Regions from separate parts of the Solibacillus sp. FSL R5-0449 genome, predicted to be linked through region 3. Evidence: riboswitches for the same ligand, from Rfam matches in the RefSeq annotation. Region 3 holds a riboswitch; each other region holds the start of a gene.
The links. Region 3 has a riboswitch for lysine ahead of MKY27_RS08415 (transporter substrate-binding domain-containing protein). Riboswitches for the same ligand answer to the same signal wherever they lie in the genome.
Positions count from the first base shown of each region.

Region 1: it holds a riboswitch for lysine, as region 3 does, so the genes downstream of both, MKY27_RS01250 (amino acid permease) here and MKY27_RS08415 (transporter substrate-binding domain-containing protein) in region 3, are expected to answer to the same signal.
Region 2: it holds a riboswitch for lysine, as region 3 does, so the genes downstream of both, MKY27_RS11825 (aspartate kinase) here and MKY27_RS08415 (transporter substrate-binding domain-containing protein) in region 3, are expected to answer to the same signal.

Region 1 covers NZ_CP150239.1:246,806-249,079, reverse strand. The annotation lists gene MKY27_RS01250 (amino acid permease) at 1-1,142, opposite strand, end outside; lysine riboswitch at 1,400-1,580, opposite strand; gene MKY27_RS01245 (MFS transporter) at 1,731-2,274, shown strand, end outside.
Region 2 covers NZ_CP150239.1:2,364,190-2,366,463, forward strand. The annotation lists gene MKY27_RS11820 (YslB family protein) at 1-95, shown strand, start outside; gene MKY27_RS11825 (aspartate kinase) at 192-1,424, opposite strand; lysine riboswitch at 1,513-1,691, opposite strand; gene uvrC (excinuclease ABC subunit UvrC) at 1,724-2,274, opposite strand, start outside.
Region 3 covers NZ_CP150239.1:1,725,934-1,728,207, forward strand. The annotation lists gene MKY27_RS08410 (amino acid ABC transporter permease) at 1-577, opposite strand, end outside; gene MKY27_RS08415 (transporter substrate-binding domain-containing protein) at 702-1,538, opposite strand; lysine riboswitch at 1,653-1,840, opposite strand; gene odhB (2-oxoglutarate dehydrogenase complex dihydrolipoyllysine-residue succinyltransferase) at 1,986-2,274, opposite strand, start outside.

The sequences.
Region 1 (2,274 bases), 1.5 Mb from region 3:
CCGGACATACCGGAAGCATTTAATAACCAAATGTACACGACACCGTCACCGAAAAATGATGCAAGGAATGCTAATGAACCGACTGCCAAAGTAGCAAGAAGTGCATACATTGGAATACCACGCTTTGTTACTTTCATGAACAGTTTTGGCGCTTTGCCTTCAACCGCTAACTGATAAAGCATACGACTTGCTGCATATAATCCAGAGTTCCCTGCTGATAACATTGCCGTTAAAATAATCGCATTCATAACCGATGCCGCAAATGCCACACCTAAGTTTTCAAATACTAATGTAAACGGGCTTGTCGCAATATCTTCTGACAAAAGACGTGAATCCGTATATGGAATAAGCAATCCGATTGCGCCGATTGCGAAAATGTAAAACAGTAAAATACGCCAGAATACTGAACGTACCGCTTTTGGAATGTTTTTGCCCGGGTCATCTGTTTCCCCTGCCGTTACCCCAAGCATTTCCGTACCTTGGAATGAAAATCCGGCTGCAAGGAAAATACCGAACAGTGCAAGGAAACCGCCATTAAACGGTGCGTCGTCTTTCACGAAGTTCGTGAAGCCGACCGGATCGTTCCCGCCTAAAATACCGAAAATCATCAGGAAGCTGACAATGATGAAGACGATGACTGTCGCAACTTTAATCATCGCAAACCAGTATTCCGCTTCACCGAAAGCTTTTACAGATGCTAAGTTAAATGATAAAACGACTACGATAAATAAAATTGTCCATAAAATCGACGAACTGTCCGGGAACCAGTATTTCATAATTAACGAAACAGCCGCAATTTCTGCTGCAATTGTAATTGCCCAGTTGTACCAATAGTTCCAGCCAAGTGCAAAGCCTAAAGCCGGATCCACAAATTTTGTTGCATACGTACTAAACGAACCGGATGTTGGCATATAGGCAGCCATTTCCCCTAATGATGTCATTAAGAAATACACCATAACGCCGATCAGTGCATATGCGAGCAATGCCCCGCCAGGACCTGCCTGTGCAATCGCACCGCCTGATGCTAAAAATAAACCTGTACCGATCGTTCCGCCAAGCGATATCATCGTTACATGGCGACTTTTTAATCCTCTTTTCAGCTCATTTTTGTTACCGAGCTGATCTATTTTAATCTCACTCATGATCTTAAAAACTCCTTTGTTTTAGCCAATACTGTTGCAATAAGTGCGGCTGTCCATTAGCCGCTTTAACTTTTTAGCCAATTGAGGTGGTTTTTTAGCCAAAATTATACGTTTTTTAGCCTACTGAGCTAGTTTTTTAGCCAAATTTTTGTATTTTTTAGCCAATCCCCGCAACTTTTTAGCCACTCTCGCCTAAATCCGTAAAAAGAAAAACCACCACAAGTTTTTGTGATGGTTATATTTACACCTCAACAAACTTGAAAGATAGCTCAACACATGCTCACACATGTGACAGTTCTGTTCCTTATCGGAAACAGCCCCAGCATTATTTTCAAGAAGAAAAATAACACTTCGGCAACCATTCCTTTCATAAAGCTTCACCGATTCTTCCTAATCTCAGCTATACTAGTCTTAATGATTGCGACCTCTACCTCATAAATCTACATGAGGTAATGTTTTATTTAATTGAAACAATGATTAAAAGTCTAACATAACATTTTTTTGATAGCAATGACTTCATCTTTATTCTGTTTTTTAAGAGTATTCATACTACTCAAACATATATTACTAGTCAAAAGGAGAATTAAAATGGACACCGAGCAATTAAATCAAAACAGCAAAAAAATACTATCCAACCGACCGCTCATCTATTTTATGGTCGCCGTATTTTTATTTGCGACAACATTGCGTACACCGATTACATTAATCGGACCAATTATTTCATTTATTCGTGACGACCTTGGGATATCGAACTTTCTTGCAGGCTTTTTAACGACTATTCCTTTAATTGCCTTTGCGGTCGTTTCGCCATTTGCACCGCGTATTGCCCGTAAGTTTGGGATGGAATGGACATTATTTTATTCCGTCATCTTGCTATGTGTAGGGATTTTACTGCGTTCACTTGGGGCAACATCTTTACTCGTTTTAGGAACAATATTAATCGGGGTCGCAATTGCATTTGGTAATGTCCTTATCCCTAGTTTTTTCAAATGGAAATTCCCATTACATATCGGCTTATTAACAGGGATTTATTCCGTATCGATGAACATTTCTTCCGGACTTGCTGCAGGCTTCAGTTATCCTATTGCTGCAAGCGCAGGCTGGCAAATCGCAGCTGGAATTACGATTATTT
Region 2 (2,274 bases), 640 kb from region 3:
AGCTTGGCTATTTGACGGAATGCTATGAAGAAAAAGACAATGACAAACACATCGTAAAATTTACGTTAAAATGGGATTTAAAAGAGAAAATTTAGTCTTCAACTTATCATAATTATCTATTGGTGAAGATGCAAATTTGCACAATAAAAAAGCTGGAAATAAGCTACTTCAGCTCATTTCCAGCTATTACTTTAAGAAGCGGTTACTTCTTTCATTGCCAAATCGAATTCCTCATGCAGCACATTCGCAGCACGAACCATTTCTTCCTGTGGTACAACGACAGACACTTTGATTTCCGAAGTGCTGACCATTTTTACAGGAATATGTTCGCGTCCCAAACGTGCAAACATGCGAGCTGCCACCCCAGGATTGGATGCCATCGCAGAACCGATAATCGATACTTTCGCTAAACCTACTTCAAAATCTGCAAAACTAAATCCAAGTGATAATTTACTAGTTTCCAGAACCCGTAATGCTTCCGCAAACTCATCCTTGGAAATTGAAAAGGAAATGGTCGGCTTCACGCCATCAATGACTGCTTGAACAATAATATCCACATTGATATCATTTTCTGCTAAAACACTAAACACTTCTGCCAATGACGCGGTTTCATACGAATCATAGCCGATCGTCAAACGAATAATATCCGATTCGTAGGCTATCCCGCGTACAAGTAAGTTTTTCTCCATGTCTACATCCCCTTTAATAAAAGTGCCTTCCACGTCCTGTACGAAAGAACGTACAATGAGCGGTATATTGTATTTTTTGGCAAGTTCAACCGCACGTGGTTGCAATATTTTAGCCCCTAAATTTGCAAATTCCAACATCTCATCATAAGAAACTTCCGGTAGTTTCCTAGATCCCTTTACAATTTCTGGGTCTGCTGTGAAAATCCCTTCAACCGATGAAAAAATCTCGACACGCTCTGCTTCGAGGGCAACCGCAAGTGCAACCGCTGAAGTTTCAGAACCTCCTTTGCCGAATGTTGAAATATTGTCTGTCCCCGTAACTCCTTGAAAACCTGCTACGACGACGATTTCGCCTAATGCCAAATGTTCCTGAATTCGTTTACTATCGACATGATCGATCCGTGCGTTACCATGCTTTTGATTTGTATGGATACCTGTTTGCCATCCAGCTAAAGAGACAGCTTTGCCTCCATGCTCCTGAATCGCCATTGCAAGCATCGCACTTGTTATTTGTGTTGCTGATGAGACGAATGCATCCATTTCCCGTTTCGACGGCTCATCGGTAATTTCAGCAGCATATTGTCTCAATTCTCGTCGTATAGCGGGCATTGAAGAAACGACAACGACTAAGTTTATGCCACGCCCTTGCTCTTTTATCACTTTTTTAGCTAGGTGTACTATTTTTTCCGGTGTAGTCAATGCCGGACCGCCAAACTTTACAACAACTGTCTCCATTCTTTTCCCTCCTTAAATTTGAAAACAAAAAAGACGGCTTTCCGAGTTCATGGAAAGCCGCCGTCAATACAAATAATAGTTATAAGTTTTTCAGGATAGCCCTCCAGAACATAAAGCTCTGACAGTTTTACATCTCTTAAATGCAAAACCAGCAAACTGCGCGAACAATACGCACTTCACTTCGGCAGGACCCCCTTTCGATTGCTGTCAATGGAATTGTTCTTCCTCGAGCAATGTACTGTTGAATACTGCGCCTCTATCTTAGTAAATATTGAATTGTCTTTTATATTAGCACAACCCTATTCTTTATTCAATGGTGCTTCATGAAAATGACGATAGATGACTTCCGCCAATTTTGCCGGTACTCCTGATTCCTGCAGCTGCAGCTCGCTTGCTTCGCGAATTTTTTTCACTGAACCAAAATGCTTCATAAGCTGCTGCTTTCGCTTCGGACCCACTCCTTCAATCCCATCAAGAACAGAAGTAATGGCATTCGTTTGATGCTGCTGACGTAAAAATGTAATCGCAAATCGGTGAACTTCATCTTGAATACGCTGCAATAAATAGAAGCCGTCACTTGTACGCTTCAACGGTACAACTCCCGGAGGCGTACCAAATAAAAGCTGGGACGTATTATGCTTTTCGTCTTTAGCAAGTCCTGCAATCGGGATGACTAAGCCAAGTTCGTCTTCGATTACTTCACGTGCGACTTCCATTTGTCCTTTTCCCCCATCGATGAGAATCAGGTCAGGCAATGGCAGATTTTCTCGCAGTACACGTGTATAGCGGCGTCGAATGACTTCCTGCATCGCGCCATAGTCATCATGCTTGGCCGCTTCCCTTGTTTTAT
Region 3 (2,274 bases):
CTGCGATCGAATTCGCTGTAAAGAACAGCTCCACTACCGAAATGACACTTAATACAGATGAATCTTTAATATTCATAACGAACTGATTCCCTGTTGCAGGTAAAATATTGCGCGCTACTTGCGGCAGCACAATATGAATCATTGTTTGCAGGTGATTCATACCAATCGCCTGTGCAGCTTCAAATTGCCCTTTATCAATCGATACGATACCACCGCGTACATATTCGGCCATATAGGCGCCTGTGTTTAAACTGATGACGATAGAGGCTGCTAAAAAGCGGTCAATATCGATGCCTAAATAGACAAGACCGTAAAATACGACCATCGCTTGTACCATCATCGGCGTTCCTCTAAAAATTTCCACATATGCTGTTAAAATAAAATTAACAACCTTCAATAGTGCTGATTTAATATTTTTTTTACGTTGTGGAATTGTGTGCATAATCCCGATGAAAAATCCGATCAGCGTTCCGCAAATTGTCCCGATAATTGCCAAGAGCAGTGCTGTCCATGCGCCTCGTACAAATAAATCCCAGTTGTCCGTAAACAAGTTCCATGATGATTCTAAAAATGCCATCGCCTTGTCCTCCGTTTCTATCTTTGTTTATATTATTTATGTACGAAATGATCATTTTAATAGAAAAAGGTTGTCTTCCGTCTGCCGGCAAGACAACCTCATTAAAACTGTTAATCCAACACGATTATTGTGCTGCTGGTTGATTTGCAATTGCGTCTTCCATTAATTGTTGACGCTCTTCTTCCGAAATTTCAGCTAAAACTTTGTTAATTTGTTCACGTAAATCAGAACCCTTTTTCAAACCTACCGCTACAGCTGTTGACGCTTCATCTGCTTCGAAGTTTGGCTCAGGTACGATGTATTTAATGTTATTCAGTGCCATCTCAGCAGAGATCCCTTCTGGACGTTCTGAAACATATCCATCAATTGCGCCTGACTGTAATTGTACACGCATTGCACCAAAATCAGTTGCCGCTACTTGTTTTTGAACACCTTCGATTTGATCGATTACATCATAGTGTGTTGTCGCTTGCTGACCAGTAATTTTCGCACCTGCAAAGTCAGATAATGAAGTTGCATTAGCATATGGGCCGTCTTCTTTTACAACGATGACATAGTCACTTGTATAATAGTTCTCTGTAAAATCAACTACTTCCTTACGTTCAGGCATTGGTGACATACCAGCAATTACTAGATCAATGGCACCTGATTGTAGTGATGGAATTAAACCATCCCAGTCTGTCTTAACAATTTGAAGTTCCATGTCCAGACCTTCAGCGATTTTCTTCGCGATTTCCACGTCATAGCCTGCTGCGTATTCCTTAGAACCTTTAATTTGAACTCCGCCATTGGCATCATCTTTTTGTGACCAGTTGAAAGGTGCATACGCTGCTTCCATTCCAATTTTAAGCACTTTTTTGTCGGAATCAGAACCGCCTGTAGTACCTTCTTCGCTCGAGCCACATGCAGCCAGCAATAGCATTGTCATGGCTGTCAGTAAAATTAATAGTCTCTTTTTCATAGAAAATCTCTCCTCTTTTGTTAAATTTCGGACGCATTATATGCAAAAAACGACCTAAAAGAAGAACTTTAGGTCGTTTAAATTATAATTAGCCCGAATCCTCTACAGTTCCCATTTTGAGATAGCACAACTCAACCATCAGGGATATAGATGATTGAGACAGTTCTGCAATTGTTCACTGCAGACCCAGCATTGTAAAATTGAGCATTTACAACACTTCGGCGATATTTCCTTCTTTTATATTTCACAGCCAGCTCATGGCTCCATATAAAACTGTTAAGTATCGCGCCTCTACCTCACGAGATTGTGAGGTTTTAATATGAAATTGATAAGTTTTATATTACATTATTGCGACATTTCCGTCAACAATCATTTTTCTGAAATTTTAAGGTAAAAAAAGTAAATGCGCAATACATAAAGTATCGCGCATTCGTAGAGAAAATACTATTAAGAATTTAATAATAAATCTTCTGGGTTTTCGATCATTTCTTTAACTGTTTTCAGGAAGCCAACAGAATCTTTACCATCGATGATACGGTGGTCGTAAGATAATGCTACATACATCATTGGACGAATTTGAACTTCACCATTAACAGCTACTGGACGGTTTACGATTGAGTGCATACCTAAAATACCAGCTTGAGTACCGTTCATGATTGGTGTTGACATTAATGAACCGAATACACCACCGTTAGTGATAGTGAATGATCCGCCAGCCATGTCGTTTAAGCCTAAT